DNA from 3 places in the Actinomadura rugatobispora genome. Region 2 is predicted to be linked to each of the others. Evidence: riboswitches for the same ligand, from Rfam matches in the RefSeq annotation. Region 2 holds a riboswitch; each other region holds the start of a gene.
The links. Region 2 has a riboswitch for cobalamin ahead of metE (5-methyltetrahydropteroyltriglutamate--homocysteine S-methyltransferase). Riboswitches for the same ligand answer to the same signal wherever they lie in the genome.
Positions count from the first base shown of each region.

Region 1: linked by a shared signal. The riboswitch ahead of ACZ466_RS08385 (magnesium chelatase subunit D family protein) and the one ahead of metE (5-methyltetrahydropteroyltriglutamate--homocysteine S-methyltransferase) in region 2 are both predicted to bind cobalamin.
Region 3: linked by a shared signal. The riboswitch ahead of cobN (cobaltochelatase subunit CobN) and the one ahead of metE (5-methyltetrahydropteroyltriglutamate--homocysteine S-methyltransferase) in region 2 are both predicted to bind cobalamin.

Region 1 covers NZ_AP029191.1:2,016,309-2,026,678, forward strand. The annotation lists gene cobI (precorrin-2 C(20)-methyltransferase) at 1-172, opposite strand, end outside; gene ACZ466_RS08375 (cobyrinate a,c-diamide synthase) at 169-1,545, opposite strand; gene cobO (cob(I)yrinic acid a,c-diamide adenosyltransferase) at 1,542-2,144, opposite strand; gene ACZ466_RS08385 (magnesium chelatase subunit D family protein) at 2,152-4,434, opposite strand; cobalamin riboswitch at 4,588-4,713, opposite strand; gene ACZ466_RS08390 (ATP-binding protein) at 4,885-5,670, opposite strand; gene ACZ466_RS08395 (helix-turn-helix domain-containing protein) at 5,890-6,732, shown strand; gene ACZ466_RS08400 (DUF397 domain-containing protein) at 6,723-6,929, shown strand; partial or broken gene ACZ466_RS08405 (LLM class F420-dependent oxidoreductase) at 7,242-8,262, shown strand; gene ACZ466_RS08410 (thiamine pyrophosphate-binding protein) at 8,372-9,052, shown strand; gene ACZ466_RS08415 (thiamine pyrophosphate-dependent enzyme) at 9,143-9,868, shown strand; gene ACZ466_RS08420 (alpha/beta fold hydrolase) at 9,900-10,370, opposite strand, start outside.
Region 2 covers NZ_AP029191.1:388,936-399,305, forward strand. The annotation lists gene ACZ466_RS01510 (FadR/GntR family transcriptional regulator) at 678-1,412, opposite strand; gene ACZ466_RS01515 (gluconokinase) at 1,549-2,097, shown strand; gene ACZ466_RS01520 (GntP family permease) at 2,159-3,601, shown strand; gene ACZ466_RS01525 (TetR/AcrR family transcriptional regulator) at 3,662-4,303, shown strand; gene ACZ466_RS01530 (PaaI family thioesterase) at 4,300-4,716, shown strand; gene ACZ466_RS01535 (helix-turn-helix domain-containing protein) at 4,740-5,315, opposite strand; gene metE (5-methyltetrahydropteroyltriglutamate--homocysteine S-methyltransferase) at 5,407-7,692, opposite strand; cobalamin riboswitch at 7,803-8,029, opposite strand; gene ACZ466_RS01545 (hypothetical protein) at 8,129-8,632, shown strand; gene ACZ466_RS01550 (hypothetical protein) at 8,656-9,252, shown strand; gene ACZ466_RS01555 (Fpg/Nei family DNA glycosylase) at 9,297-10,073, shown strand; gene ACZ466_RS01560 (nuclear transport factor 2 family protein) at 10,141-10,370, shown strand, end outside.
Region 3 covers NZ_AP029191.1:2,067,330-2,077,699, forward strand. The annotation lists gene cobN (cobaltochelatase subunit CobN) at 1-2,276, opposite strand, end outside; cobalamin riboswitch at 2,314-2,485, opposite strand; gene ACZ466_RS08630 (Asp23/Gls24 family envelope stress response protein) at 2,514-3,413, opposite strand; gene ACZ466_RS08635 (general stress protein) at 3,533-4,012, shown strand; gene ACZ466_RS08640 (serine/threonine-protein kinase) at 4,276-5,256, shown strand; gene ACZ466_RS08645 (tetratricopeptide repeat protein) at 5,216-6,865, shown strand; gene ACZ466_RS08650 (hypothetical protein) at 6,887-7,081, shown strand; gene ACZ466_RS08655 (hypothetical protein) at 7,102-7,965, shown strand; gene ACZ466_RS08660 (heavy metal translocating P-type ATPase) at 8,367-10,370, opposite strand, start outside.

The DNA of each region.
Region 1 (10,370 bases), 1.6 Mb from region 2:
ACCAGTCCAGCGCGTCGCCGCTCGCCGGGACGTTGGGCGGCAGGAAGTCCTCGCCCGCGCCCATCGCCTCCGCCAGGGCGGCCGCGTCGCCCGGCGCGAACGGGCGCAGCCGTGCACGCCCGCCCTCCAGGCCGCCGCCCTCCGCGCCGAAGGCCGCATCGAAGGTCGTCAAGCGTCCTCTCCTTCTTCGGCCTGGCTCGCCCGCACCATCCGCTCGGCGAACAACGGTTCCCCCGCCCAGTGCAGATGCAGATACGAGGCGATGCAATCCCCCTGGACGAAACCCTCGGGGGAGGTGGTCGACCACTGCCAGGCCGCCGTTCCACCGTGGCGGGGCTCGGTGACGGTGCGGTGGAACTCGTGGCCCCGCACACGCTCCCCGGTACGGGCGACCACCGAGTCCGACACGGCGACGGCCGACCGGTACCCGAGGGTCAGCCGCGGCGCCATGGTCGCGGTGACCTCCTCCAGGACACCGCACATCGGCTCGCCGTCCAGCTCCCGGCCCAGGTAGAGCAGCCCGGCGCATTCGGCGTACACCGGGCCGCCCCCGGACGCGAACGCGACCAGGGCGCGCCGCAGCGGCTCGTTGGCCGACAGCTCGGGCGCGTACATCTCGGGGAAGCCGCCGCCGATCACCACGCCGCGCGTGGCGTCCGGCAGCCGCTCGTCGCGCAGCGGGTCGAACCGGACCACCTCGGCGCCCGCCGCCTCCAGCAGCTCCTCGTTCTCCGCGTACCCGAACGTGAACGCCGGGCCGCCCGCGACCGCGATCCGGGGCCGCCCGCCGCCCGGCGGGGGCGCGGCCACCTGCGCGCCCGGCTCCCACCGCGCCGACGCGGGCAGCGGCGGGGCGCTCCGGGCCAGGGCCGTCAGGGCGTCGAGATCGCAGGACGAGGCGACCAGGTCACCGAGCCGCTCGACGGTCGCGACCGCCTCCACGCTGCGTTCGGCCGCCGGGATCAGCCCGAGGTGGCGGGACGGCGTCGCCACGTCGTCCCGCCGCCGCAGCGCGCCCAGCACCGGCACGCCCAGTTCCTCGACGGCCTCGCGGCACATCCGCTCGTGCCCGTCCGAGCCGATCCGGTTGAGGATGACGCCGCCCAGCCGCACCCGCTCGTCGTAGGTCCGGAAGCCGTGCACGGTCGCCGCCACCGAACGGCCCGCCGCTGCGGCGTCCACCACCAGCACCACCGGCGCGTCCAGCAGCCCGGCCACATGGGCGGTCGAGGCGAACCCGCCCTGCTCGGCGGCGCCGTCGAACAGGCCCATGACGCCCTCGACGACCGCCACCTCCGCCCCGGCGGCGCCGTGCAGGAACAGCGGGACGACCAGGTCCTCCGACGTCAGCCACGGGTCGAGGTTGCGGCCAGGGCGGCCGGTGGCGAGCGCGTGGTAGCCCGGGTCGATGTAGTCGGGGCCGACCTTGTGCGGCGACACGGCGGTGCCGCGGGCCGCCAGCGCCGCCATCAGCCCGGTCGCGACGGTCGTCTTGCCGCTGCCCGACGCGGGCGCCGCCACCACCAGGCGAGGGACCGGACTCACCACTCGATGCCCTTCTGGCCCTTCTGGCCGCGGTCCATCGGGTGCTTCACCTTGCCCATCTCGGTGACCAGGTCGGCGAGCTCCAGCAGCCGCGGATCGGCGTCCCGGCCGGTGATCACCACATGCTGCGCGCCCGGCCGGTCCTTCAGCGCGGTGAGGACGTCGTCGACGTCGATCCAGCCCCACTTCATCGGGTAGGTGAACTCGTCGAGCACGTAGAACCGGTACGTCTCGGCGGCCAGGTCGCGCTTGATCTGCGCCCAGCCCTCCCGGGCGTCGGCCTCGTGGTCGGCCTCGGTCCCCGGACGCTGGATCCACGACCAACCCTCGCCCATCTTGTTCCAGGTCACCGGGCCGCCCTCGCCGCTGTCGCCGAGGACGCGCAGCGCCCGCTCCTCGCCGATCCGCCACTTGGCCGACTTCACGAACTGGAACACCCCGATCGGCCAGCCCTGGTTCCAGGCGCGCAGCGCCAGCCCGAAGGCCGCGGTCGACTTGCCCTTCCCCGGGCCGGTGTGCACGATCACCAGCGGCCGGTTGCGGCGCTCCCTGGTGGTGAGCCCGTCCTCGGGCACGTACTCCGGCTTTCCCTGCGGCATCGCGTGCTCACGCCACCTTCCCGGACGCGTTCCTGACGTCCCTGACCACCCCGGCCAGGCCGCCGGCGGCGAGGTCCTCCAGCCGCACGGTCTCCGCGCCGAGCCGGGTCCCCAGCTCGGCCGCCATGCCGAGCCGCACCGGCCCGGACTCGCAGTCGACCACGACCGACGCCACCCCGGCCGCGGCCAGCAGCCCCGCCGCCGCGGACGGGTCGGGCCCGTGCGTGAAGCGGCCGTCGGTCACCACCACCAGCAGCGGCCGGCGGGACGGGTCGCGCACCCGCTCCACCCGCAGCGTCTCGGCGGCCCGCAGCAGCCCGGCGGCCAGCGGGGTGCGGCCCCCGGTCGGCAGCCGGCCCAGCCGCCGCGCGCCGGCCTCGACCGACGAGGTCGGCGGCAGCGCCAGCTCGGCCGCGGTGCCCCGGAAGGTGATCAGCCCGACCTTGTCGCGGCGCTGGTAGGCGTCCATCAGCAGGCTGAGCACCGCGCCCTTGACCGCGGTCATCCGCCGCCGCGCCGCCATCGAGCCGCTGGCGTCGACGACGAACAGCACCAGGTTGCCCTCGCGCCCGTCGCGGACCGCCTCCCGCAGGTCGCCGGCCTCGACCACGATCCCGGGACCGGTCCGGCCGCGCGCGTGCTGGTGCGGGGCGGCGGCGTGCAGCGTGGCGCTCAGGTGCAGGCCGCGGGCGCCGGGCCGGGCGCCGGAGACGCGCCCGAACGGGCTGCGCGCCTTGGAGCGGCGGCCGGGCGCGCCGGTGCCGGTACCCGGCACGGTGAACAGCCGGGGCCTGAATGTGGCGCCGGCCTGGGCGGGCTCGCCCTCGCCCGCGTCCCGCTCCTTGGTGGGCAGGCGCTCGTCGGCGGGCCGCTCGCCGTCGTTCACCGAACGGCCGTTGAGCAGGGCGTCCAGGACGCTCAGCACGCCCCCGCCCCCGCCCCCGCCGCCATCGAGGCCGCCCGGTCCGCCGCCGGGGCCGCCGCCCGGCCCGTCGTCGTCGGGCTCGTCGCCGTCGGCGGGCCCGGACCCGTCGTCGCCGGGCCCTTCCTCGGCCTCGGCCGACGCCGGTTCCGGCCGGGGCTCGGGCTCGGGCTCGGGTGGGGCGTCTCCGGGACGGTCCGGGGAGTCGTCGCCGTGCTCCTCCAGGATCTCGTCCAGCTTCTTCTCGTCCAGGCCCGGCGCGTCGAACGGGTCGCGGCGGCGCCGGTGCGGCAGCGCCAGCCGGGCCGCGGTCCGCACGTCCTCGGCGGTGACCACGGTGCGCCGGTGCCAGGCGGCCAGCGCCATCGCGGCCCGGGCCGTCACCAGGTCGGCGCGCAGCCCGTCCACCTCGAAGGCGGCGCAGACGGCGGTGATCTGGCGGAGCGCGGCGTCGGTGAGCTCCACCCGGGGCAGCCGGGACTGCGCGGAGGCGATCCGGGCGGCCAGCTCGGCCTCGGCCACGCCCCAGCGGGCGGCGAAGCGGACCGGGTCGCGCTCGTAGTCCAGCCGCCGCCGCACGACCTCGGCGCGCTCGGCGGGGTCGCGGGTCGCGGCGACCTCCACGGTGAGCCCGAACCGGTCGAGCAGCTGCGGGCGCAGCTCGCCCTCCTCCGGGTTCATGGTGCCGACCAGCAGGAACCGGGCGGCGTGCCGGACCGAGACGCCCTCGCGCTCGACGTGCGACTCGCCCATCGCGGCGGCGTCCAGGAGCAGGTCGACCAGGTGGTCGTGCAGCAGGTTGACCTCGTCGACGTACAGCGCGCCGCGGTGCGCGGCGGCCAGCAGTCCGGGCTCGTACGCCTTCACGCCCTCGGTGAGGGCGCGCTCGATGTCCAGGGAGCCGGTGAGGCGGTCCTCGGAGGCGCCGACGGGCAGCTCGACCAGCCGTGCGGGCCGCTGCTCGGCTCCGGCCGGCCCGACCGGCGCCGGAGCCGCGGGAGCGGCCGCACGGGCGCCGGTGTCGTCGGCCGGCTCATCGGCGGGCTCGGGGGCCGCGTCGAAGGCGCCGTCCTCGTCCGGCTCGCCGTCGAACACGGCGTGCGGGCCGTCCGGGCAGGCCGGGTCGGGGTCGCGGGGGTCGCAGGAGAACCGGCAGCCCGCCACCACCGGCACCGACGGCAGCAGGTCGGCCAGCGCCCGCACGATCGTCGACTTGGCGGTGCCCTTCTCACCGCGGACCAGCACGCCGCCCACGCCCGGAGAGACCGCGTTGACCAGCAGTGCGAGCTTGAGGTCGTCCATGCCGACGACGGCGGAAAAGGGGTAGCGCGCCTGGTGGGGCTGCCCGTCGGCGCCCGCGCGGCTCATCGGCCCATCAGATAGGGCGGCATGCCTCATCGTCCTTCCCTCGGGTGTCCACGCCCGTGGCTGTCCTTCCAAGGGACGCCCCCAGAGGCTCGGCGGTGCCCGCGAGTGGTGTCACTCGGTTCACCGCGGTCGCCCGCGTCCCTCCGACGGCCGGAGTCTCCTGGCTCCCGGATCGCCACTCCCCCTCAGCCTTCCAGCGTCGCCGCCGTGGCCGAACGCGAGGGGGAGCTCCCCATGGTCACAGTTGCGGGACAGCCCCGGATTCGCACCGGGTTCCTCCGCTTCCGTCGCCTGCACAGGATGGCATACCGGTAGGAACCGCCCAAGTCGCGGTGGGGTGAGAGCGTCCGGGCACCCGTGTCCGGAGGCGTGCCGGGAACGTGTTCTACCGCCGGCTCCGCGCGCCGGCGGCCGAGGTGGAGAAGGCGCGAACCGCCCGCCCCCGGCCGTTCAGCCGAGCGGCGGCGGCGCGGGCGCGGGGGCCGGGACGACGGCCCGGTAGGGCGCGCGGAGCAGGTCGGCCGGAAGCTGGACGGCGGCGGGCACGGTGAACCAGACCGCCTTGCCGCGCGCCCTCGGCAGGCACCGCGACATGGTCCGCAGCATGCCCCAGCGGCCCTCCGACAGCTCCTGGACGATGCTCAGCCCGCGGCCGTAGTCGCCGGAGGTCCAGGAGTAGCCGGGGAGGCGGGCGGCGGCGTCGCGGTCGAACACCGCGCAGCGCAGCTCGCCGCCGGACGCGCCGCCGGCGTAGAGCCACAGCTCGTGCGGGCCCCGGTCGGCGGCGTGCTGGTGGGCGTTGGTGGCCAGCTCGCTGGCCATCAGCTTGGCGTCGGCGATGGCCGCGCGGGACGCTCCGGCCTCGGCCAGCGCCTCGGCCAGGACCGAGCGGGCGTACCGGGCGCAGCCCGGCCCCTCGGGGAGCGCCCAGGCCCGCCCTAGCGGCGGCGGGCACTCCGACGGGACGACCGGTACCACCACCTCGTCGACGCGGGCCTCCGCGGCGCTCAGCCGGGCGCGCCACCCGGCGTGGCCCGCGTGGCCGGGGCGGCCCCCTCGGCCGTCGGGGCCCTCCCGGCGGTCGCGCCGGTCGCGGGCGTCGTCCCGGGCGCCCTTCCGGCCCGCCGTACCGGCGGAACGGAGCATCGGCGCCCCGCCTCCGGAGTCGTCGGCGGCGGCGACGCCGTCCGCGGAGCCCGCCGTCGCTGGTCCGGCTGTCTCTGGTGAGGTCTTCACGGGACCCTCCCGCATCACGTCCGTGGTGCCCGGACTCGCCAACACTGCCACTCGCCTGGCCTGTGCCACTACTGTCCCGTTACGTTCCGCTCACAGGCGATCACGTTTCCTCAGCTTCGCGTGAGAATCTCACTCACGCAACACGCTTCGCAAGATTGGCGTTACCGGCATGCTCGTTTGTGTTGAACGGAACGGACCGAATCGGGAGACTCTCGGCTCATGACGTATCGGCCCACCGTGCGCGGTCGCCGGCTGGCCCGGGAGCTTCGCAGGCTGCGAGAGGCGCAGGGTCTCACCCTGCAGGAGGTGGCGGACCGGCTGGACTGGTCGCGGGCCACCGTCTCGCGGCTGGAGACGGGGCAGACCCGGCCCAAGCCCAACGACATCGCGGACATACTCGATCTGTACGGCGTGCCCAGCCCCGCCCGGGACGCGCTCATCAACCTGGCGCGGGAGGCGGGCCAGCGCGGCTGGTGGACCGCCTATGCCGACGTGTTCACCGGCAGCTACGTGGCCCTGGAGGACGAGGCCTCGCAGATCCGCACCTGGGACCCCCAGCTGATCCACGGGCTGCTGCAGACCGAGGACTACGCCCGGTCCGTGATCACCGCGGGCCGGATGCTGCCCACCCCCGAGGACATCGAGCGCCGGATCGACGCCCGCAGGGCCCGGCAGGCGCTGCTGGAACGGGAGCAGGCGCCCCGGGTGCACCTGATCTTCGACGAGGGCGTGCTGCACCGGCCGATCGGCGGGCCGGAGGTGATGGCGGAACAGCTCGTCCAGCTGGGCGCGATGGCCTCCCGGCCCAGGATCACCCTCCAGGTGCTGCCGTTCGACGCAAAAGAACATGCCGGACTTGACGGACGTTTCACGATACTTTCGTTTCCCGACCCCGCAGACCCCGATATCGCCTACGTCGAGGGGACCATGGGCGACGTTTATCTCGAAAGCGCCGAGGCAATAGCAACACATGGGGACCGCTTCGCCCGTATCACGAAGGCGGCCCTCTCCCCCGAGGAATCCGCGCACCTCATAGCCGAGGCAGCAAGGAGATGCACGTGAACCACCCCTCCCCCGATATCACCCGAGCCCACTGGCGCAAGTCGTCGCACAGCGGCAGCGGCAACCAGTGCGTGGAGGTGGCCGCCCTCACCGGCGACCACCGCGCGGTGCGCGATTCGATGGATCCGCACGGCCCGGCCCTGATGTTCACGCGGTCCGAGTGGCACCGCTTCCTGGAGGCCGTCCGGCGCGCCTAGGCGAGCACTCGGAAGGTCTTCTTCCCGAGGGGTCGCGGCGATCTCGCCGCGGCCCCTCGGCCCGCCCGGCACCCTTCGCCGGGCCCTGCCCCTGCACAGGAAGTAGAACGTGTTCTAGAGTCTGTGTGTCAGGTGGCCGAGCCACTGCGCGAGCGCGTTACCTGCCCGGTGAGGCGACGCCGGAGGCGAGCCTCACCGGGCAGATCGCGAAGCGATGCCGCGCTCGCCCAACCTCGGTCAGGGTGCGAGCCGCCAGGCGAGCACCCTGGGCCGGGGTTGTGAAACACAGCGTCGAATGAGCGGAGGCGACCGATGACCGCGGATCTCAAGCTCGGCATCCACGTCGGGTACTGGCAGCGCGACCCCGAGGACCACACCGAGACCGTGCTGGCCGCCGAGCGGCTCGGCTACGACTCGGTCTTCACGGCCGAGGCGTACGGCTCGGACGCCTTCACCCCCCCTCACCTGGTACGCCGCCCGGACCTCGAGGATCAGCCTGGGCACCGCCGTGGTGCAGCTGTCGGCCCGCACCCCGGCGGCCACGGCCATGCACGCGCTCACCCTCGACGCGCTGTCGGGCGGGCGGGTGATCCTGGGGCTGGGCGCGTCCGGCCCGCAGGTCGTCGAGGGCTGGTACGGCGTGCCCTTCCCCAAGCCGCTCGCCCGCACCCGCGAGTACATCGACATCCTCCGCCAGGTCTGGCGCCGCGAGGAGCCCGTCACCAGCGCGGGCCCGCACTACCCGCTGCCGTTCCCGGGCGGCGCCGGGCTGGGCAAGCCGCTGAAGTCCATCGTGCATCCAGCGCGCCCGGAGATCCCGGTCTACCTGGGCGCGGAGGGGCCGAAGAACGTCGCGCTGGCAGCCGAGATCGCGCAGGGCTGGCTGCCGATGTTCATCGACCCGGCGCAGGTGGACACGGTCTTCGGCGACTCGCTGGCGGGCCGCCCGGACGGCTTCGAGATCGCCGCCACCGTCACCGCGATCGTGACCGACGACCTGGACGCCGCGCTGGAGTTCGCCAAGGTGCCGCTGGCGTTCTACATCGGCGGGATGGGCGCCAAGGACCGCAACTTCCATCTCGACCTGATCGGCCGGCTCGGGTACGGCGAGCAGGCCGCCCGCGTCCAGGAGCTGTTCCTGGCGGGGCGGCGGGACGAGGCGATCCGGGCCGTGCCGGACGAGCTGGCCGACTCGATCTCCCTGCTCGGCCCGCTCGGCCGGATCAAGGAGCGGTTGCAGCTGTGGCGCGACAGCCCGGTCACCACGCTGCTGCTGGGCGGGCCCAAGGACGAGCCGACACTGCGCGCCCTGCGCGACCTGGTCCGCGGCTGACCCGTCCCTCCGGGGGACGTTCGGGCCGCGTCCAGGCGGGAATGCCCCGTGCGCCGCCGGTGCTGAGGCGGATGTCCGCCGAGATCGACGAAACGGGGAGAGGACGACGATGTCCGCGCAGGAGGACGCCGCCCGGCTGCTGGTCCGCACGCTCGAGGCCGAGGGCGTGGAGTACGTGTTCGGCCTGCCGGGCGAGGAGAACATCCACTTCGTCGACGCGCTCCGCGACTCCTCGATCCGCTATGTCCTGGTCCGGCACGAGCAGGGCGCGGCGTTCATGGCCGAGATCTACGGCCGGCTGACCGGGAAGGCCGGGGTGGCGTCGGCGACGCTCGGCCCCGGCGCGATCAACCTGCAGCTCGGCGTGGCCGACGCCACCACCAACAGCACGCCGGTCGTCGCGATCTCGGCGCAGGTCGGGCTGGACCGCATCTACAAGGAGTCCCACCAGGTCGTCGACCTGGTCTCGCTGTTCCGGCCGATCACCAAGTGGGCGGAGCTGGCGCCCACCGCCGAGGCGCTGCCGGAGATGGTCCGCAAGGCGTTCAAGACCGCGCAGACCGAACGGCCGGGCGCGGTCTACCTGGCCATTCCCGAGGACGTCGAGGCGGCCAAGGTGCCCTCCGGGCTCGGCCCCCTGCCGGTCAACGTGGTGCGCCCGCAGGAGCCCTCGCCCGCGCAGGTGGCGCGTGCCGCCGACGTCATCGCGCTCGCGAGCCGGCCGATCGTGCTGGCCGGGCACGGCGCGGCCCGCGCCGAGGCGTCGCAGGCGCTGACGGGGTTCGCCTAGGAGTTCGATCCGGCCAAGATCAACCCCGATGGCGACAAGAAGATCATCCACATCCACCGGTTCCCCGCCGAGGTCGACGACCACTACTCGGTGGAGGTCGGCATCCAGGGCGACATCTCCCGGACGCTGCACGCGCTGGCCGATTCGGTGCACCGCCGCTTCGACGTCAACGGCACCGGCCGCGAGATCCGGCGGATGCTGCGCGAGGAGTTCGAGCGGGGCGCCGCCGACGACGGCTTCCCGCTGTCGCCGCTGCGGGTGGTCTCCGACATCCGGCGGGCGATGGGCCGCCATGACATCGTGCTGGCCGACACCGGCGCGGTGAAGATGTGGATGGCCCGCACGTACCCGACCTACGAGCCGAACACGCTGCTGGTCTCCAACGGGCTGTCGTCGATGGGCTTCGCGGTGCCGGGCGCGCTCGCCGCCAAGCTCGCCCGCCCGGACCGGCGGGTGCTGGCGGCCACCGGCGACGGCGCCTTCCTGATGAACTCCCAGGAGCTGGAGACGGCGGTCCGGGAGGACATCCCGATCACCGTGCTGATCTGGGAGGACGGCGCGTACGGCCTGATCGAGTGGAAGATGGACCTGGAGCTGGGCCGCAGCACCTCGATCAGGTTCTCCAATCCCGACTTCGTGAAGTACGCGGAGAGCTTCGGCGCGAGGGGGTACCGTGTCGGCGCCGCCGGCGAGCTGCTGCCCACGCTGCGCGAGGCGCTCGCCGGCGACGGCGTCTCGGTCGTCACCGTCCCGGTCGACTACTCCCACAACCTGAAGCTCACCGACGCCCTCGGCGACCTGACCGGCCCGTTCTGACCCGCGCGCCGCCCCGGGGGCCTTCCGAGGCTCAGGCGGGGACGACGGCCTCGTCCAGGAACGGCATGACCGCGCCCAGGAATCGCGCGGGCGCCTCGGCGAACGGCGCGTGCCCGGTCGGCAGCCTCCGCCACGCCGCGCCTGGGATCGCCCTGCGCACGCCCGGCGCGTCCAGGCCGACCATCGGATCGCGGCTGCCCCACACCAGCAGCGTCGGCGCGGTGATCGCCGAGGCCCGGGACCGCAGATCGTGCTCGGGCGCGGCGAAGCTGCGCCACAGCGCGGCGGCCACCGCGTTGGCCTCCGGGTCGCCGCGCCGCGCGGCGTCCCGGGCGATGATCTCCCGCACCGCCTGGGTGCGGCCGCGCAGGTAGAAGCGCGGCAGCCGGCCCGCCAGCAGCCGCATCGCCGCCGGCCGTCCCATCAGCCGGATGAAGCCGCGGGTGGCGGGGTTGAGCGCGCTGAACCCGCCGCTGTTGACCAGCACCAGCGCCGTCACCCG
Region 2 (10,370 bases):
CCGCCTCACCCCTCTCTCGCGTCCCGGCCAGGCAGAGATGCCTGGCACCCACCACCCCCCGTCCCCCAGGCCTTCCGCCCTCTGCATCGCGTCCCTGCCCGATGGAGCCCGCCGCCGCGAGTCATTCGCCGCACTGCTGGGCGGGCTCGAAGGGTCATCACCATCCGGTCGCCGACGCCGGGCTACGGCGCTCCACGGCCATGTGACCCGCACGCCGGTGTTTCAGGGTCGGCGTGGCACCCGCCGCCACCGGCTCCCCGCCGGCTGGAACCCCGCGGTGGCACGGATCGACGAGCCGATCGAGCGTTCCGCCGGGTGGCGACCTTGCAGGCAGCCCGCTGGCGGGCGCGTGCGGCCGTGCTGGGGACGGTCGGTGAGCGAGGCCGGCGCCGCGCCAGCGCCCCGCCCGGCCTGCTCGCCGCGATGGTCGCTGCTCGGCCAGCTCATCGGGCGCGCGGCACGTTGCTGTCGCGCGGCCCGCCACGCCGGGGCCTATCTCAAAGCGGCTTCAGGCCCCGCGCGAGCGCATTGCCGACCGGTGAGTTGTCGCCGCGCAGAATACGGGCGCTGCGCCTTGGCCCGGGGCTCGGCGACACCTGCAGCGCCCCGCGTGGCGTTCGGCGCACCGCCGTCCGCCATCGCGGTGGCGGCCATCACCGTCCCATGGCCGGGTCCCGTCAGGCCGGCTCGGGGGCGGGGTGGTTCGAGGTGTCGGGGCCGAGCATCGCCTGGGTCGCCTCTTCGACGATGTCGCGCATGGCGCGTTCGGCGGCCGCCGCGTCACGGGACTGGACGGCCTGCGCCACCTCCGCGTGCCAGCGGATCGCGGTCGGCTCCGGGTGCGCGGGCATCAGGTGGTGGTGGGTCCGGCCGGTCAGCACCGCGGCGACGACATTGGTGAGCGCCGCCAGCATCTCGTTGCCGGAGGCCTCCAGCAGCGTGCGGTGGAAGAGGATGTCGGCCTCCAGGTAGGCCTCCAGGTCGCCGGACCTGCCGTGCACCGACATCTGCATGACCGCGCCGGTCAGCGTGCCGCACTGGGCGGGGGTGGCGCGCACGGCCGCCAGGGCTGCGGCGACCGGTTCGACGCCGCGGCGCAGCTCGCCGAGCGACCGGAGCTGCTCGTCCCGTCCGCCGCCGTCCAGGCGCCATCCGATGATGCGCGGGTCGAGCAGGTTCCAGCCGGTGCGCGGGGCGACCGTGATGCCGACCCGGCGGCGGCTGGTCACCATGCCCATCGACTCCAGCACCCGGATCGCCTCGCGGATCACCGACCGGGACACCCCGAAGCGGGACTCCAGCTGCTCGATCCGCAGCACCTCGCCGGGGCGCAGGTCCGCGGAGGTGATCAGCATGCCGAGCCGGTCGAGGACGCTGCCGTGCAGGCCGCTCACCGGGCCGTTGTCCGCCATGATCCCCAATCATCACATGACTGAGCCGCAGGTAGCGGCTTCGCGGGCTAAAGATCAGATCTTTTAGGCTGACATCTTGTTAAAAGCTGATGATACATGCCACACTCACGCAAACATCAGCTGAAAGGTCGTCCCGATGTCCGCCCGCCCCGCCCCCGCGCCCCCGCCCGCGTCCCCCGCCCCGCTGCTGGTCGTCATGGGCGTCGCGGGGTCGGGGAAGACGACGTTCGGCACGGCGCTGAGCCGGCGGCTGGGGGTGGCGTTCGCCGACGCGGACGACTTCCACGGCCCGGCCAACATCGCCAAGATGTCGGCGGGCGTCCCGCTCGACGACGCCGACCGGCTGCCGTGGCTGCGGGCGATCGCGGCCTGGCTCGCCGAGCACGCGCGCACCGGCGGCGTGGTGACCTGCTCCGCCCTCAAGCGCGGCTACCGCGACCTGTTCCGCGAGCGGACCCCCGAGGTCGCCTTCGTGCACCTGCACGGCGACCCCGAGGCCGTGCGGCGGCGGGTGGCGGCGCGGCCGGGCCACTTCATGCCGGCCTCGCTCGTGGACTCCCAGTTCCAGACCCTGGAGCCGCTCGGGCCGGACGAGCACGGGATCGTCCTCGACCTCGACGCCCCCGTCGAGCGGTTGGTGGACGCCTACCTCGCCGCGGCCTCCCCCGGCCGCACCCGGCCCTGACCGGGCGCTCCCCCACCCCCCATCCGGGACCCGGTCCCCGGAGAACCAGAGGAGATGAGCCATGGACCTCACCGCGCTCGCCGCGGCGCAGACCGCAACGAGCGGACGGCTCGTGCCGGCGGCGCTCGCCGGCATCGTGCTGATCATCGCGCTGATCACCTACCTCAAGGTGCACCCGTTCCTGAGCCTGACCGTCGGCTCGCTGCTGGTCGGGGCCCTCGCCGGGCTGCCGATGGCCGACACGGTCGAGAGCTTCGCCGAGGGCTTCGGCAGCACCGCGGCCGGCGTCGGCGCCCTCATCGCACTCGGCGCGATGTTCGGCAAGCTGCTGGCCGACTCCGGCGGCGCCGACCAGATCGTCGACACGATCGTGGGCCGGTCCGGGCCGCGCACCCTGCCCTGGGCGATGGCGCTGGTCGGCGCGCTGATCGGGCTGCCGATGTTCTTCGAGATCGGCCTGGTGCTGCTGATGCCGGTCATCTTCCTGGTCGCCCGCCGCTCCGGGCTGTCGCTGATCCAGATCGGGGTGCCGGCGCTGGCCGGGCTGTCGGCCATGCACGGCCTCGTCCCGCCCCATCCGGGCCCGCTCGTCGCGATCGACGCCCTGAAGGCCGACCTCGGCGTCACCCTCGGGCTGGGCGTGCTGGTCGCGCTGCCCACCATCGCCGTCTCCGGGCCGCTGTTCGCCAAGTACGCGGCCCGCTGGGTGGACGTCCCCGCCCCCGCCCTGTACGACACCGCGCAGGCCCCCGCCGGGGACGCCGTCAAGGGGAAGGCCGAGGACGGCGGTGCCGCGGGCGCCGCCAAGGGGAAGGACGGCCTCGCGGGCGCCGTCCGCCGGCCCTCGTTCGGGGTCACCCTGGTCACCGTGCTGCTGCCGGTCGCCCTGATGATGGGCAAGGCCCTCGCCGAGATCTTCCTGGACGAGGGCAACGGCGTCCGCACCGTGCTCGACTACCTCGGCACGCCGCTGGTGGCGCTGCTCATCGCCGTCGTCGTCGCGATGTTCACCTTCGGCCTCGGCTCGGGCATGGACCGGCAGGCGATCGCCACCTCGCTGGAGCGGTCGCTGCCGCCGATCGCCGGCATCCTGCTGATCGTCGCGGCGGGCGGCGGGTTCAAGCAGACCCTGGTCGACACCGGCATCGGCAAGCTCGTCGCCGACTGGGTGGACGACAGCGCGCTGTCGGTGTTCCTGCTGGCCTGGCTGGTCGCCGTGCTGATCCGCCTGGCCACCGGGTCGGCCACGGTCGCGACCGTCACCGCCTCGGGCATCCTGGCGCCCCTGGTCACCACCCTCGACACCGGCGAGACCTCGCTGCTGGTGCTGGCCATCGGCGCCGGCTCGCTGTTCTTCTCCCACGTGAACGACGCGGGGTTCTGGCTGGTCAAGGAGTACTTCGGGCTGACCGTCGGGCAGAACATCAAGTCCTGGTCGGTGATGGAGACGCTGATCTCGGTGAGCGGGCTGGTCCTGGTGATGGCGCTCAGCCTGGTCATCTGACCGGGCCCGCCGGGCCGCCGTTTTCTGGATCGCTGATCCGAAATCGGTTACGGTGGCCCGGTGGGACGGCGGAAGGTGCGCACGGGCGCGCTGCGGGACGAACTGCTCTCGGTCGCGACCCGGCTGCTGGCCGAGGGCGGGACCGGGGCCGTGACCACCCGTGCCGTCGCGGCCGGCGGCGGCACGTCGCTGGCGGCGGTGAACGAGCTGTTCGGCGGCAAGCCGGGGCTGATCCGGGCGATCTTCGCCGCGGGCTTCGCCCGGCTCGCCGCGGACCTGCGGGCCCTGGAGGCCACCGGCGATCCCGAGGCGGACGTGGTCGCGCTCGCGTTCGCGGTGCGCTCGTTCGCCCGCCGGCACCCGGCGCTGTACGAGGTGATGTTCTCCCGGCCGTTCGCCGAGTTCAGCCCCGGCGAGCAGGACGTGCGGTCGGCGGAGGCGATCTACGGGGTCGTGGTCGGCCGGGTCGCGGCGCTGCTGGGCCCCGGACGGCCGAAGGGAGCGGCCAGGGACGTCGCCGTCGGCCTCTTCGCCGTCGTGCAGGGCCTGGTCGGCCTCGAAGCGTCCGGGCTGCTCGGCGGCGGATCCGAGGAGTGCGACCGCCGTTTCCGCCTCACCTTCACCGCGTCGCTGCACGGTCTCCGCGACGCCACCCGGGCGTCGTCCCGTGCGGGCGGCCTCGACTCTCCGGAGGAGACATGACCGAGGACAGGGCGGGGCGGCCGGGGTTCGTTCCGTGGGAGCGCCCGAGCCCGCTGCTCACCGCCATCGGCGGTTTCGAGCAGCACCCCACCGATCCGCTGCACGTCGGCTTCACCGTCGACGGGCCCAAGATGAACGCGCGCGGCTTCCTGCACGGCGGCGCGATCGCCGCGATCGGCGACGTGGCGATCGGGCGGGCCCTGGCCACCCGCAGCGATCCCCCGGTCCCGCTGATCACCGTCAACCTGTCGTGCGACCTGCTCGGCACCGCGCGGGAGGGGGAATGGGTCGACGTCACCATCTCCCCCACGCGTGCGGGACGCAGGCTGCGCGCCGGGACCGCGACGTTCGCGACCACCCGCGTCATCGCCACGGTCACCGCGCTCTTCCTGCCGTCCGCCGCCCCGGCGTGACCGGCGCGCGCCGCCCGCCCGGCTCAGGCGGGACGGGCGCGCACGTGGGCCCGCTCGCCCTGGCTGCCGAAGAGGATGAGCAGCTCGACCGGCCCGGCGTCCGCGGCGCCCATCCAGTGCGGGACGTGGGTGTCGAACTCCGCCGCCTCCCCCGGCTTCATGACCAGTTCCCGGTCGCCGAGAACGAGGCGGAGCCGGCCGTCGAGGACGTAGAGCCACTCGTAGCCCTCGTGCGTCTTCGGATCGGGCACGGCCGTCCCGTCCTGCCCCGGGATGATCATCTTGTACGCCTGCAGCCCGCCGGCCCGCCGGGTCAGCGGGATGAACGTCCGCCCGTGCCGGCGCACCGGGCTGAAGTGCACCCGCGGATCCCCGGTCTGCGGCGCCCCGACCAGCTCGTCCAGCGCGACCCCGTACACGCGGGCCAGCGGGAGCAGCAGCTCCAGGTTGGGCCGCCGCCGGCCGCTCTCCAGCCGGGACAGCGTGCTCTCGGAGATGCCGGTCAGTTCCGCGACGCGGGCCAGGGTGACGCCGCGCCCGCGGCGGAGCTCCCGCAGGCGCGGCCCCACCGCGGCCAGCACGTCGTCCAGTTCGTCCATGCCTCCAACTTGCCGAACCGGCACGCCCGCTTGCAAGTCCGGGCGTGCCGGTGACCGGCGCCGCCGGGCCCGGGGCCCGGCGGCCCCGGACTCAGAACTTCCGCGGCACGCCCGGCTCCTCCAGCGTCTCCCGGACGCGGCGGGCCGCGGCGACCATGTTGCGCAGGGCCGGCTCCACCTCGCCGTACGCGCGGGTCTTCAGGCCGCAGTCGGGATTGACCCAGAGCCGGTCGGCGTCCACCGCCCGCAGCGCGCGGCGCAGCGCCTCCTCCATCTCCGCCACGCCGGGCACGCGCGGCGAGTGGATGTCGTACACGCCGGGGCCGATGGACTGCCGGTAACCGGCGGTGTTCAGGTCGGCCAGCAGCTCCATGCGGGACCGGGCGGCCTCGACGCTGGCGACGTCGGCGTCCAGCGCGCCGATCGCGTCGATGATCTCGCCGAACTCCGAATAGCACATGTGCGTGTGGATCTGCGTGGACGCGGCGGCGCCGCAGGTGGCCAGCCGGAACGCGCCGACCGCCCAGTCCAGGTAGGCGGCGTGCCCGGCGCGCCGCAGCGGCAGGAGCTCGCGCAGCGCGGGCTCGTCCACCTGGATGACCCGGATGCCGGCGGCCTCCAGGTCGCGGATCTCCTCGCGCAGGGCCAGCGCGACCTGGCGGGCGGTCTCGGCCAGGGGCTGGTCGGTGCGGACGAACGACCAGGCCAGCATGGTGACCGGACCAGTGAGCATGCCCTTGACCGGCCTGGTCGTGCGGGACTGGGCGTAGGTCGTCCACGGGACGGTCATCGGCTCGGGCCTCGACACGTCCCCGAAGAGGATCGGCGGGCGCACGTACCGGCTGCCGTACGACTGGACCCAGCCGTGCACGGTGTGCGCGTAGCCGTCCAGGCGCTCGGCGAAGTACTGCACCATGTCGTTGCGTTCGGGTTCGCCGTGCACGAGGACGTCCAGCCCGATGTCCTCCTGGAGGGCCAGCACCCGGTCGATCTCGGTCCGCATCACGGCCTCGTAGGCCGTGTCGTCGATCCGGCCCGCGCGGTGGTCGGCCCGGGCGCGCCGCACCCCGGCGGTCTGCGGGAACGAGCCGATCGTCGTGGTGGGCAGCGGCGGCAGGTCGAGCTGCGCCCGCCTGCGCTCGGCGTGGTCGCGGCGAGCGGTGCCGTCGCCGAGGGCGTCCAGCCTGGCCCGCACCCGGGCGTTGACGAACTCCCCGTCCGGGGCGGGCCCGGTGAGGTGCCCGGCGATCGCGTCCCGGCCCTCGCGCAGCGCCCTGCCGATGAGGACGACCTCTCCGGCCTTCTGCCGGGCGAACGCCAGCCGCCCGGCCAGCCGCGGGTCCAGGCCGCCGCCGTCCGGGCCGGTCTCGGCGTCGAGGTCGAGGGGGACGTGCATCAGCGAGCAGGAGGTGCTCACCACCAGCTCGGCGGCCAGGCCCAGCAGCGAGGCGCAGCCGGCCATGGCCGCGTTCAGGTCGGCGCGCCACACGTTCCGGCCGTCCACGACCCCGGCGACCAGGGTCTTGGCGCCGATGCCGCCGATGGCGCCCAGCGCCTCCCGGTTGCCCGGCCCGGCGACGAGGTCGAGCCCGATCGCCTCGACCCGGGTGGCCGCCAGCACCGGCAGCGCCTCGCCGATCTCACCGAAGCAGGTGCTCACCAGCAGCCGCGGCCGGGACGGCAGGCCCGCCAGGCGGTCGTAGGCGCGGCGCAGCGCCGCCAGCTCGCCGGGGGTGCGGTCGGCGGCCAGCGCGGGCTCGTCCAGCTGCACCCATTCCGCGCCCGCCCCGGCCAGCCGTTCCAGCAGCTCGGCGTACACCTCCACGAGGGAGTCGAGCAGGTCGAGCGGGCGGAAGCCGTCCGGCGCCCCGGGCTCGGGCTTGGACAGCAGCAGGTAGGTCAGCGGGCCGACCAGCACCGGCCGGGTCTCGATGCCGAGCGCGCGGGCCTCGCCGTACTCGGCGAGCGGCTTGGCCCGCGCGCCGTCGGCCAGGCGGAACCGGGTACCGGGCCCGGCCTCAGGGACGATGTAGTGATAGTTGGTGTCGAACCACTTGGTCATCTCCAGCGGCGCCACGCCCTCGGCTCCGCGCGCCATCGCGAAGTAGGCGTCCAGCCCCCGCAGGTGCCGGAACCGGTCGGGCACCGCGTCCACCATCACGGACGTGTCGAGCATCTGGTCGTACAGCGAGAAGGTGTTGGACGGGATGAGGCCGACCCCCGCCTCGCGCAGCGTCTCCCAGGTCTCGCGGCGCAGGCCCGCCGCCGTCTCGGCGAGTTCCGCGGCGCCGGCGCGGCCCTCCCAGTACGCCTCGGTGGCCTTCTTCAGCTCCCGGCGCCCGCCGATCCTCGGGTAGCCGAGCACGGTCGTGTTCATGGCGTCTCTCCCTCGCGTGCCATCACCGCGGCGACACGGAAGGGCGGAGCGCGGCGGGCGCGCCGCCGCGTCCCGGGCCCTCCCGCGGAGCCACGGACCACCGCGCGCCGGCCGGCGCGCGGGCGGAGGCAGGTCTTCGGACTCACGGGCGCCGCGCCTGCTGTCGCAGTCGCGTCCTACTGGCCGTCGCTTCCCAGGCCGGTGCGGCCCAGTGCCATAGACGGCGGTCGTTCCCGTTCACCGCTGCGGGGCAGTCCCGGATTCCCACCGGGTTCCCTCTTACGACACCCGCCCCGTTCCACCGGGGACGGGTGAACCATCCGCACGGCGGAGTATAGGCGCCGCGTCCGGCGCGGGCCGAAAACGGGTCGTCCCGGTGTGGACGCGGCACCGGTGGGCAGGACCGGCCATACCGGTGGATCCCGAGGGGGGCGCGATGAAGGCGCTGATCAACTCGATGACGGACAACGAGCAGGCCCTGGTCCGCGAGACGGAGCGGGAGCGCCTGGAGGACTTGGGCGAGGACGATCTTCTGGAGGTGCACGACCGTGTCCGGCGTGCCCGCAACAAGCACGTCAAGCAGTACCGGCGGGCCGCCGCGTCCCGTGTCGAGGAGGTCGGCGGACGCGGCGCCGCCCGGCCCGGCAACACCCGCAACGCCCAGAAGGCCGAGGTGTTCGAGGACGCGCTGGCGCGGGTGAGCCGCTACGTGGCCAAGGCGGCCCGGCGCAGCGCCGCCGACCTCAAGGCCGAGCGGCTCCGGAACGCCCGCGCGGGCCGCGACCCCGGCCCCGCCCGGGCCGTCCCGGAGGACACCGCCGGGCGCAGGATGCGATCCCAGACGCACGACCGCGCGCCCTCGCAGCCCGTCCTGCCCAAGCAGCGCGCGTCCAGCAAGGCCATGGGGGCGCGCCGCCAGGCGAGGCGCGACAGCCGCTGATCGTCCGGCACTAGAGTTCCGGCATGGCGACACCCCCGACGACCTTCCGGCGGCACATGGAGCAGGAGACGCTGCGGGCCCTGGAGGAGTTTCCCGGCGACGCGGGGCCGGGGATCTACTGCGTCACCTTCCGGATCGACAGCGTCGACCAGGACGCCCGGTTCCCCTACCTGGCCGTCGGCTACAACACCGAGGCCGAGGTGGCGGCGGTGCTCGCCGCGCCGAACCCGCCCGGCCCGTGGGAGGCGCGCTGGAGCTACGCCTACTTCCCGCCGTCCGGACTGGAGGGCGTCCGCATCGCCGGGCACGATCCCGAGCACGACCCGGCCGGCGCCGAACTGCACCGGCGGGAGGCGGCCGACCAGGGCCTCTGGTACGAGGACGGCGACGACCTGTCCGAGGACGAGCGCGACGGGCGCGATGAGCGGCTCGACCGGCGGTTCCACGAGCTGTGCGTCGATCTGGCCGCGCGGCTCCACTCCGACGGCCGCATCGTCAAGGCCCTGGGGCGCCCGGTGCCGGTGATCCTCTACGACATGTTCGCCCCCGACGAGATGTTCGAGCTCACCGAGGCCGCCAACCCGGCCGAGCTGGTCGCGGACTTCATGACCGGGGCCTGACCCCCGCCCGGGGTTGAACGGCGGCCGGCGGGTACGCCGACCGTATGCCGGAGCTCCCTGACGTGGAGGGATTCCGCCGGGTACTGGACGAGCACGCCGGCGAGCCCATCAGGTCCGTGCGCGTGTACGACACGGGCGTCCTGCGCGGCGTCGGCGAGCGCGGGCTGGGCGACGCCCTGCGCGGGCACCGCTTCGAGCATCCGCGACGGCACGGCAAATGGCTGCTCGCTCCGGCCGAGGGGCCCGTGCTGATGCTGCACTTCGGCATGACAGGCTCGCTGTCCTGGCATCCGGCGGGCGAGGCGAGGCACCCGCACGACCGGGTCGCGTGGCGCCTTGACGACGGCGAGCTGCGCTTCCGCGACATGCGCAAGCTCCAGGGCGTCCACCTCGCGGCCGACCGGGCGCAGGCCCAGCGGACGCTGGACGATCTCGGCCCGGACGCGCTCCAGGTCACGCGGCGGCGCCTCGGGGAGCTGCTGTCGGGCCGGCGCGCGAGGCTCAAGACGGCGCTGACCGACCAGTCCCTCATCGCGGGCCTGGGCAACCTGCTGGCCGACGAGATCTGCTGGCGCGCCCGCGTCAACCCGCTCCGCGGCGCCGCCGACCTGGACGAGAAGGACCTGGACGCGCTGCACCGCGCGATGCGCAAGGTGCTGCGGGACTCCGTGCGGGCCGAGCGGGTCCCGCCGCGCGACACCTGGCTCACCGGCGTCCGGGACGAGCCCGAGGCCCCCTGCCCCCGCTGCGGCACGCCCCTGTCCAGCCGCCGCGTCTCCGGCCGCCGGACCGTCTGGTGCTCCACCTGTCAGCCGTCGTGATCCCCTCCTCGCGGCCCCGGATCGGGCGCGAAGTACACTCGCCGCGGACGATCACTGGGGAGGGCCCGTGGAGACCTGGGAACTGGTGGCGCGCGAGCGCGTCCGCGACACGCTGGCCGCCTACACCCACGCCGGGGACCGGGGCCGGATCGAGGACCTGGCCGCGACGTTCACCGAGGACGGCGTGCTGGAGCTGCGCAGCGGCGAGACCCTGGCCGGACGGGAGGCGATCACGGCGATGCTGTCGGGGGTGGCCGAGCGCGGTTCGGCCCCGAGCCGCGGCGTCCCGGGGATCAT
Region 3 (10,370 bases), 1.7 Mb from region 2:
GCGACGTCCCAGCCCGCGGCCTCCATGCCCTCGACCAGCGTGCGCGCGAGCCGCTCCAGGAGGTCGACGGCGTCGGAGGCGGTGCGGGCGGGGCCGTCGGCGAGGGCGGTCAGCGCGGACAGGTCGGCCTCGACCCGGCGGCCCGGGTCGGCCAGCAGCGCCTTCTCGTCCAAGCCGAACTCGGCGGCCAGCACCGCGCGCAGCCCCGGCATCGCGCCCGCGACCCCGCCCCACACCTGCGCCGCCCGCAACACGGCCAGCACCAGGTTGACGCGCGCCTCGTCCACCGGCCGCCGCCCCAGGATGTGCAGGCCGTCGCGGATCTGCACGTCCTTGATCTCGCACAGGTACCCGTCGATGTGCAGGATGAAGTCATCGAACTGCGACTCGTCCGGCATCTCGTCCTGGTGCAGGTCGTGGTGCAGCTGGGCGGCCTGCACCAGCGTCCAGATCTGCGCCCGGACGGCCGGGAGCTTGCCCGGATCGAGGTCGGCGACGGTGGCGTACTCGTCCAGCAACTGCTCCAGCTTGGCCAGGTCGCCGTACGACTCGGCGCGCGCCATCGGCGGCACCAGGTGGTCGACGACGGTGGCGTGGCCGCGCCGCTTGGCCTGCGTGCCCTCCCCGGGGTCGTTCACGATGAACGGGTAGATCAGCGGCAGGTCGCCGAGGACGGCGTCGGGGGCGCAGCCGTCCGACAGCCCGAGGCCCTTGCCGGGCAGCCACTCCAGCGTGCCGTGCTTGCCCAGGTGGACGACCGCGTCCGCGCCGAACTCCTCGTCCAGCCAGCGGTAGGCGGCCAGGTAGTGGTGCGACGGCGGCAGGTCGGGGTCGTGGTAGATCGCCACCGGGTTCTCGCCGAAGCCCCGCGGCGGCTGGATCATCAGGATCACGTTCCCGAACCGCAGCGAGGCGAGCACGATGTCCTCGCCGTCCACGTACAGCTCGCCGGGCGGCTCGCCCCAGTGCTCCCGGACGCCCTCGCGCAGCGGCCCCGGCAGCGCCTCGAACCAGGACCGGTAGTCCTCAAGCCGGACCCGCGACGGTGCCTGGCTCAACTGCTCCTCGGTGAGCCACTCCACGTCGTGGCCCCCGGCCGCGATCAGCCGGTGGATCAGCGGGTCGCCGTCGTCGGGGTCGCGCCACAGCTCGTCGTCGCCGCCCAGGTCGTACCCGGCGGCGGCCATCTCCCGCAGCAGCCCGACCGCGGACACGGGCGTGTCCAGCCCGACCGCGTTCCCGACCCGCGAATGCTTGGTCGGATAGGACGACAGGACGACCGCGACCCGCTTCTCCCCGTTCGGCCGGTGCCGGAGCCGGGCGTGCCGCACCGCGATCCCCGCCACCCGGTCCGCCCGCCCCGGATCGGCCACGTACACGGGAACGCCGTCCGGGCCCTCCTCCTTGAACGAGAACGGCACCGAGATCAACCGGCCGTCGAACTCGGGAATCGCGACCTGCATGGCCGCGTCCATCGGCGTCAGCGCCCCGTCCGACGCCTCCCACACCGCCCGGCTGGAGGTCAGGCACAGCCCCTGGACGACCGGCACGTCCAGCCCGGCCAGCGCGCCCGCGTCCCAGGAGTCCTCGTCACCGCCCGCCGACGCGTCCGCCGCGACCGCGCCGCCCCCGGCCAGGACGGTCGCGACCAGCGCGTCCGCCCGTCCCAGCAGCTCCAGCAACCCCTCCTCCGCACCCCGCAGCGACCCGCAGAAGACCGGCAGCGCGTTGGCTCCCCGCGCCTCGATGCGCTCGCACAGCACGTCCACGAAGGCCGTGTTCCCCGACAGCTCGTGCGCCCGGTAGAAGACGACCCCCACCGTCGGGCGGCCCGGCTCCACCCTGGGCTCGCCGTGCAAACCGTACGATGGCATCGGAACCGGCGGCGCGAACCCCTCACCCGTCAGCAGCACCGTGTCGCTGAGGAAACGGGCCAGTTCCCGCAGGTTGGTGACACCGCCCTCGCGCAGGTAGTCCAGCGCCTCCGCCGCCACTCCGGCCGGGACGGTCGACAGCGCCATCAGCTCGGCGTCCGGATCGGCCTCCCCGCCCAGCAGCACCAGCGGCAGGCCCAGCCCGCGCAGCCGCTCCACGCCCTCCGGCCAGGTCTTGCGCCCGCCCAGCAGCCGCACGACGGCGACGTCGGCGCCCTCGGCCAGGGCCGCGAGCTCGTCGAGCCCGATCCGGACCGGATTGGCGGTCACATATCCCGCGTCCGCCGCCCGCGCGGCGAGAAGTTCGGTGTCGGCCGTGGACAGCAGCAGGGCACGCATCATCGGCAAGCCTCCCCCGGGGTCTCCGCGCCCCGGCTCGGTGAAGAGGTCGGCGACGGCACGGAGTCTCCTGGCTCCCGGATCGGCGTCCTCCCCCGGCCTTCCAGCGTCTCCGCCGTGGCCCTGAGCGAGAGAGGACTCCCCGGTCACAGTTGCGGGACAGCTCCGGATTCACACCGGATTCCTCACCCGCCGTCGCCCGCCATCGTAGCCCGCGCCCCATATGCGAAGTCAGCACCCCTAGGCGCGGGCCCGCTGCTTCTCCCGGACGCGCCGGAACACATGATCGAGGCCGCGCCGCTCCTCGAAGTACACCCCGAGCAGGTAGGGCTGCCAGCCGCCGTCCCGGTGCGGCACATGCAATGGGTGCACCTCGCGCTGGGGGTCCGCACCCAGTTCCTCCAGGCAGCCGCCGCACAGCGGGCGGGGCCGGGCCTCCTGGCCGTACACCGCGGTCGCGGGTCCGTGCAGGGGGTTCAGCCAGCAGAACGGCACGTTCCCGTCCACGGGGACGCCGGTGTCCAGCACCATCCGCGCCACCCGGCACAGCACGACCGCCACGAAATGATCCGGCCAACCGCCCGTGTACGCGACCGCCCGGGGTGCCAGCTCCTTCGTGATCGTGTCGGCCGCCTCCAGGCACGCGACCGCCTGCTCCCGCGCGGGCCCGCCGGGAACCCCGGCCTCCAGCCGCTCCCGCAACGCGTTTCGCTCCTCCTTGAACCGCCCGCGCAGCTCCCCGGAGCCCAGCTTCTCGAACGGGCTGTACGGGGTCTTTCCTCGCACCACCATGACGATCTTGCGCAGCACCCACAGCAGGATGATCATCAGCACGCCGAGCACGACCCCGACGATGATCGCCCCGTCCCGCAGGCCGGTCCAGAACGGCTCCTCCAGGAGCGCGGCGCCCTCCGTCGCCTGGAGATGCAGCATGAACCCGGCCAGGCCCACCGCGATCAGGACGACCGCCAAGCCGACCATCCCGCCGTACCAGGTGCCCCGCACCTCATCGGTCCGCTCGGTGGCGAACCCGCGCCGCCACACCGGGACGTACCCCGCCACCAAGGCGATCAGCAGCGGCACCCCGCCCACCGCGACCCCGGCGAACCGCCGGTACGACTCCAACTCCTGCGCGTCCAACGCCCGTCACTCCCCGATGTCGCGCCGCCCTGGACCGCAGGCTACGCGCCTGGACGATCAAGGAGGGACAAGACCGCCCGAACAGGTGCGTCCGGGAAATCCCTGGGTAGGGGGACGGCATGTCCACCCAAGCGGTCCCTCCCGCGACCGACCGTCCGGTCGTCGGGTCCTACGGCAAGTACGAGGGCGCTCAGCGAGCGGTCGACTTCCTGTCCGACGAGAAGTTCCCGGTCGAACGAACGGCGATCATCGGCTCCGACCTGAAGATGGTCGAGACCGTCCTGGGCCGCCTCACCAAGGGCCGCGCCGCCCTCGCCGGCGCGGGCAGCGGCGCCTGGTTCGGCCTACTGGTCGGCCTCCTGCTCACCCTGTTCACCGCCAACCACAGCGACGTGTTCGGGCTGCTGCTCGGCGGCGTCCTGTTCGGCGCCGTCTTCGGGGCGGTCTTCGGCTTCATCGCCCACGCCGTCACCGGCGGCCGCCGCGACTTCACCTCCCGCAGCCAGATCGTCGCCGGCCGCTACGACGTCGTCGCCGACGCCGAGGTCGCCGAGGACGCCAAGAACATGCTCATCAAGCTCGCCTGGCGCGAAGACTGACCGGACGCGATCCCACGACGGCCGAGCACCCTCCGACCTGTGAATTCCTGGGGAATTGCGGTTCCGGGGCAGGATCGTTGGATTGTCCGCTTGCTCCCGGGTCCCCATCCGCTGACCACCGTTCCGATTCTCCGCACGGCTCGAACCGGTTGACCGCCTACTTTGCGGCTCGTCGTGGCTTTTGGGCTCCTGGGCCGTAGGTTGGGGTCGGGTCTTTGGCGGTTTGGAGCCGTTGCCAGCGGATGTGGGCCGGAGGTTGCGGGTTGCTGGTTGAGGGTGCCGTGGTGGCGGACCGGTATCGGGTGGCCGAGCTGCTGGGTGAGGGCGCCATGGGCCAGGTGTGGCGAGGCGAGGACCTCCGGCTGGACCGGCCGGTGGCGGTCAAGGTGCTGCAACCGCATCTGATGCACGGCTCCCTCCGGGAGCAGGCGCTGGCCCGGTTCGAGCGGGAGGGGCGGGCGGCGGCGCGGCTGGCGCACCGCAACATCGCCGTCGTCCATGACGTCGGCGAGCATGACGGGCTGTCCTATCTGGTGCTGGAGTTCCTGCACGGCCGTGATCTGAAGAGCCTGCTGCGCGACCATCCCGGCGGGCTGCCGATCGAGGATGTGCTGGAGTACGGGGCGCAGGCCGCCGAGGGCCTGGCCGCCGCGCACGCCGCCGGGATCGTTCACCGCGACGTCAAGCCCGCCAACCTCATGCTCAGTGGCGACGGGACGGTGAAGGTCTGCGACTTCGGTATCGCCCGGCTGCACGGCGCCACCACCGGCCTGACCGGCGATGCCAGTATCGGCACCTTGGCCTACATGGCGCCCGAGCAGATCATGGGGCAGCCCGTCGACCACCGCGCCGACCTGTACGCCCTCGGCGCCACCGTGTTCCAGTTGCTGACCGGCCGCCACGTCTTCACCGGCGACGACGCCCGCGCGGTGGTCACCCAGCACCTGGCCGCACCCCCGCCCCCGGCCCGCACGCTGCGCCCCGACACCCCTCCCCAACTGGAGGAGTACCTGCGGAAGCTGCTGGCCAAGGAGCCCGACCAGCGGCCCCCCCGACGCCGCCGCCGTGGCCGCCCGCCTGCACGACCTGTGGCGCCGGCGCACCGACCCGCACCACCCCGACCGCCTCGAGGCCCTGCGAGCACGCGCCGACCAAGCCGAGAGGGAGGGCCGGGCGGGCCGCTACGACACCGCCGTCACCGCCCTGCAGAATCTGCTGACCGACTGTGTTCGAGTACTGGGTGACGATCACCCCGACACCCTGCACACCCGCCACATCCTCGCCCAATGGACGGGGGAGGCCGGGGACGCGGCGGCCGCACGCGACCTGCTCATCGAGTTGCTCCCGAGCTATGAACGGGTGCTCGGCCGCGACCACCCCGACACTCTGGACACTCGCTACCACCTCGCCCAATGGATAGGGGCGGCTGGGGATGCGGTGGCCGCACGCGACCTGTTCGCCCAGCTCCTCACCGATCGCGAACGGGTGCAGGGCTCAGACCACCCCCACACTCTGTACACCCGCCACGGCCTCGCCCAATGGACGGGGGAGGCCGGGGACGCGGTGGCTGCACGTGACCTGTTCGCCCGGCTCCTGACCGATCGCGAACGACTGCAGGGCTCCGACCACCCCGACACCCTCAACATCCGCCACGGCCTCGCCAAGTGGACGGGCAAGGCCGGTGATGCCGCGGCTGCACGCGACCTGCACGCCCAGCTCCTCACCGACCGCGAACGACTGCAAGGCCCCGACCACCCCCACACTCTGAACACTCTCGACGACCTCGCCCACTGGACGAGGGAAGCCGGCGACGAGGCGGCCGCACGCGACCTGTACGCCCGACTCCTCCCAGATCACGAACGAGTACTCGGCCCCGACCACCCCGACACCCTGAACACCCGCCACAACCTCGCCCTCTCGACGTGGGCGGCCGGGAATCCGGCGGCCGCACGCGACCTGCTCGCCCGACTCCTCCCCGATCGCGAACGAGTACTCGGCCCCGACCACCCCCACACCCTGAACACCCGCCACAACCTCGCCGGCTGTATGGGGGATGCCGGGAATGCGGCAGGCGCACGCGACCGGCTTGCCCAACTCCTCCCAGATCGCGAACGGGTGCTCGGCCCCGACCACCCCGACACCCTGGGCAACCGTCACGACCTCGCCCTCTGGACGGGGAAGGCCGGGAATGCGGCAGCCGCACGCGACCTGGACACCAAGCTGCTCCCCGATCGCGAACGAGTCCAGGGCCCCGACCACCCCAGCACCCTGCAAACCCGCCACAACCTCGCCGACTGGACGGGGAAGGCCGGGGACGCGGCGGCCGCACGCGACCTGCACGCCAAGCTGCTCCCCGATCGCGAACGAGTACTCGGCCCCGACCACCCCCACACCCTGCAAACCCGCCTCAACCTCGCCGACTGGACGGGGGAGGCCGGGGACGCGGCGGCCGCACGCGACCTGCTCGCCCGGCTCCTCCCCGATCGCGAACGAGTACTCGGCCCCGACCACCCCGACACCCTGGACGTCCGCCTCGGCCTCGCCGACTGGACGGGGGAGGCCGGGAATGCGGCGACCGCACGCGACCTGCTCGCCCGACTCCTCCCCGATCGCGAACGAATACTCGGCCCCGACCACCCCCACACCCTGGGCACCCGCCTCAACCTCGCCCACTGGACGGGGAAGGCCGGGGACGCGGCGACCGCACGCGACCTGCACGCGGAGTTGCTCCCGCACTATGAACGGGTACTCGGCCCCGACGACCCCGACACCCTGCGAACCCGCCGCAACCTCGCATACTGGACAAGAAGGGCCGAGAATCCCCTCAAACGGTGGAATCTTTTCAATAGATGATCTTGTCCCCGGCATATGGTCGTGGCGTGCATCGCGCAGGACCCCTGGTCAGCCCTCAACGTGCTGCCAGCACCGATATACCGGGTCCTTCAGAAGCGTTACGGTCTCGCGTTCCAGGACGGCCGCCGCCCCTGGCGCCTTCGCGTCGTCGCCGACGCCGAGGTCGCCGAGGACGCCAAGAACCGCCTCATCAAGCTCGCCTGGCGTGAAACCTGATCCCCTCTATCATCCCGCGGATGGAGATCCACATCGTCCCGGACGACCAACTGGCGGACCTGGCCCTGCGGCTGCGCGACTCATCCCCCGGGGACTGGAGCCCCGACGCCCTGCGGAACCGGGGCACCGCCGACGCGCGCTTCCTGGACGGAGAACTCGCCGTCCCGGTCGGAACCGCCGACCCGTCCGCCCTGGCACAGGCGGACTGCTTCCGGCGCGCGGCCCAAGTCCTCAGAAAGGCGCTAGGCCCCGCCTCCACCATCGGAAGCCACGGAGCACCCAACACCTGGGGAAACCCCTACCTGCTCTGGCCCCAGAGCATCGAACTACGCGCCGGCGCCAGCGGCCCGGAACTGGTCCTCACCGACAACTGGCCGAAGCACCAGGGACGGGACGGTTTCATAGCCCACCTCCAGCCGGACGACTCCAGCCCCACCCCCTGGAAGGCGAAGGACTGGGACGTCTTCGAACGCGCCTTCGCCGCCTGGCTCTCGACCGTCTCAGCGGAGCAGCGCGCCCTCGGCCTACCTCTCGTCCCCGCCATCCACGGAGGGCTTCTCCTCGACATCTACCCCCACGAGGATCGGCTCCTGATCGGCGGCGCCGGCTCCGCCGACTTCCCCGCCCTCGGCTGGATCCCCGGGCCCCTCGAAGGGGACGACCCATGGTTCGACTACCCCGAATGGCGCCTCATCGGCGGCGCCATCGGCCACGTGGACGGGGCCGCCCTCGCCGCGACAGCCGTGGCCACCGCCCGTGCCGCAGGCGTGGCCTCCCCGGAAGACCTGAAGATCATGCACGGCACCCAGAACGAGACCCCCGAGGGCGACGAGTACTACATCACCTTCCACGGCCTGGGCATCAACGCCCGCTCGTCCCGTTGATCAGACGCCCTTCCAGCACCGGTACACCGGGTCCTCAAAGAGCGCGACCGTCTCCCGTTCCAGGATCGAGAACAGCACGTCGACGAACGGATGCCGGAGCAGGGGACGCCGACAACCGCGTCGCCCTCACGTCGTCGCCGACGCTCAACACGGTGTGGCGGCCGGGATCATCACCTCGGTGCGATCGACCGCGGCCTGCCGCGCGAGCATCCGACCGGAGACCCGGCCCGGCGAGCGCCCCGAGGTCACCGAGGCCCGCCGCAACGGCTACACTCGCGGCACCATCGCCGCGATCGCGGTGGTCTCCCTCCCCGACGAACCGGCCATCGCAGGAGCCTCCAGCAGGCCGCTCGGACATCGCCGCCGAAGTCCCCTGACCTGCCGGCCCCCAGCGCGACGATTCAGCCGGCGGGCAGGCGCAGTCGCCTCAGGGCGAGGGCGTTGACGGCGACGATCAGGCTGGAACCGGACATCGACAGCGCGGCGATCTCGGGGCGCAGGACGAGGCCGAGGCCGGGTTCGAAGACCCCGGCGGCGATGGGCAGCGCGATGGCGTTGTAGCCGATCGCCCAGCCGAGGTTCTGCCGCATCTTGCGCAGCGTTCCGCGGCCGACGCGCAGGGCGGTGGGCACATCCAGCGGGTCGGAGCGCATGAGCACCACGTCGGCGGTCTCGATGGCCACGTCGGTTCCGGCGCCGATGGCGATGCCCAGGTCGGCCTGGGCCAGCGCGGGCGCGTCGTTGACGCCGTCGCCGACCATGGCGACCTTGCGTCCGTCGCGCTGCAGCTCGGCGATCTTGGCCGCCTTGTCACCGGGCAGCACCTCGGCGATCACGGTGTCGATGCCCAGCCTCGCGGCGATGCGCTCGGCGGTTGCCCGGTTGTCGCCGGTCAGCATGACGACCTGGACGCCCAGGTCGTGCAGCGCGGCGACGGCCGCCTCGGAGGTCTCGCGCGGGGCGTCGGCGACGCCGATCAGAGCAGCCGCACGGCCGTCGATCGCGGCGATCACGGCGGTGCGTCCGGTGGCGGCCAGCTCGTCGCGGCGGGCGGCCAGCGGGCCGAGATCGACGCCCTCGCGTTCGAGCAGGCGGCGGTTGCCGACCAGGACGCGCCGCCCGCCGACCTCGGCGATGGCACCGTGCCCGGGGACGTTCTCGAAACGCTCGGCCCGGACGGCGTCCAGCCCGCGTCCGGCGGCGTAGGCGACGATGGCCTGCGCGAGGGGATGCTCGGATTCGCGTTCCACGGCGGAGACGAGCCGGAGCAACTCGGTCTCCTCCAGCCCGTCGGTGACGACGTCGGTCACCTCGGGTTCGCCCTTGGTGAGCGTGCCGGTCTTGTCCATCACGACGGTCTGGACGCGGGCGGAGGTCTCCAGGGCCATGGCGTTCTTGAACAGCACGCCGCGCTTGGCGCCCAGCCCGGTGCCGACCATGATCGCGGTCGGGGTGGCCAGGCCGAGGGCGTCCGGGCAGGTGATGACGACCACCGTGATGGCGAAGAGCATCGCGGTGGAGAAGGCGCTGCCGGTCAGCAGCCAGGTCGCCAGCGTCGCGGCACCGCCGATGAGGGCGACGAACACCAGCCAGAACGCCGCCCGGTCGGCGAGCCGCTGGCCGGGGGCCTTGGAGTTCTGCGCCTGCTGGACGAGCTTGACGATCTGCGCCAGGGCGCTGTCGGCGCCGACCTTGGTGGCGCGCACGCGCAGGGTGCCGTTGGCGTTGATGGTCGCCCCGATGACCGTGTCACCGGGCGCCTTGCGCACCGGCAGGCTCTCGCCGGTGACCATCGACTCGTCGACCTCGCTGTCCCCGTCCTCGACCACCCCGTCCACGGCGATCTTGGTACCCGGCCGCACCAGCAGCAGGTCCCCGGCCGCGACCTCGGCGGTGGGCACCTCGACCGGCTCGCCGCCGCGGATGACCACGGCCCTGGGCGGCGCGAGGTCGAGCAGGGCGCGGACGGCGTCGTTGGCGCCGCCCCGGGCCCGCATCTCGAACCAGTGCCCCAGCAGCACGAACGCCGCCAGCACGGTGGCCGCCTCGTAGAACACCTCGCCGCCTCCGGTGAGGGTGATCACCAGTGAGTACAGCCAGCCGGCCCCGACCGCGACGGCGACCAGCACCATCATGTCCAGCGTGCGGGCCCGCAGCGCGCGGACGGCACCGTCGAAGAAGATCCAGGACGAGTAGAAGATCACCGGCAGGCTCAGCAGCAGCGCCCACACGTCCTGGCGGAGCCCGAACGGGGTCGGGACGTCCAGGCCGAGCACCTCCTCTCCGATCGGCGACCAGATCACGATCGGGATGGAGAACAGCAACGCCACCAGGAACCGGTTGCGCATGTCGGCGACCATCGCCGCCATCGACATCGCCCCGTGCCCGCCGTGCCCCATCGCCTC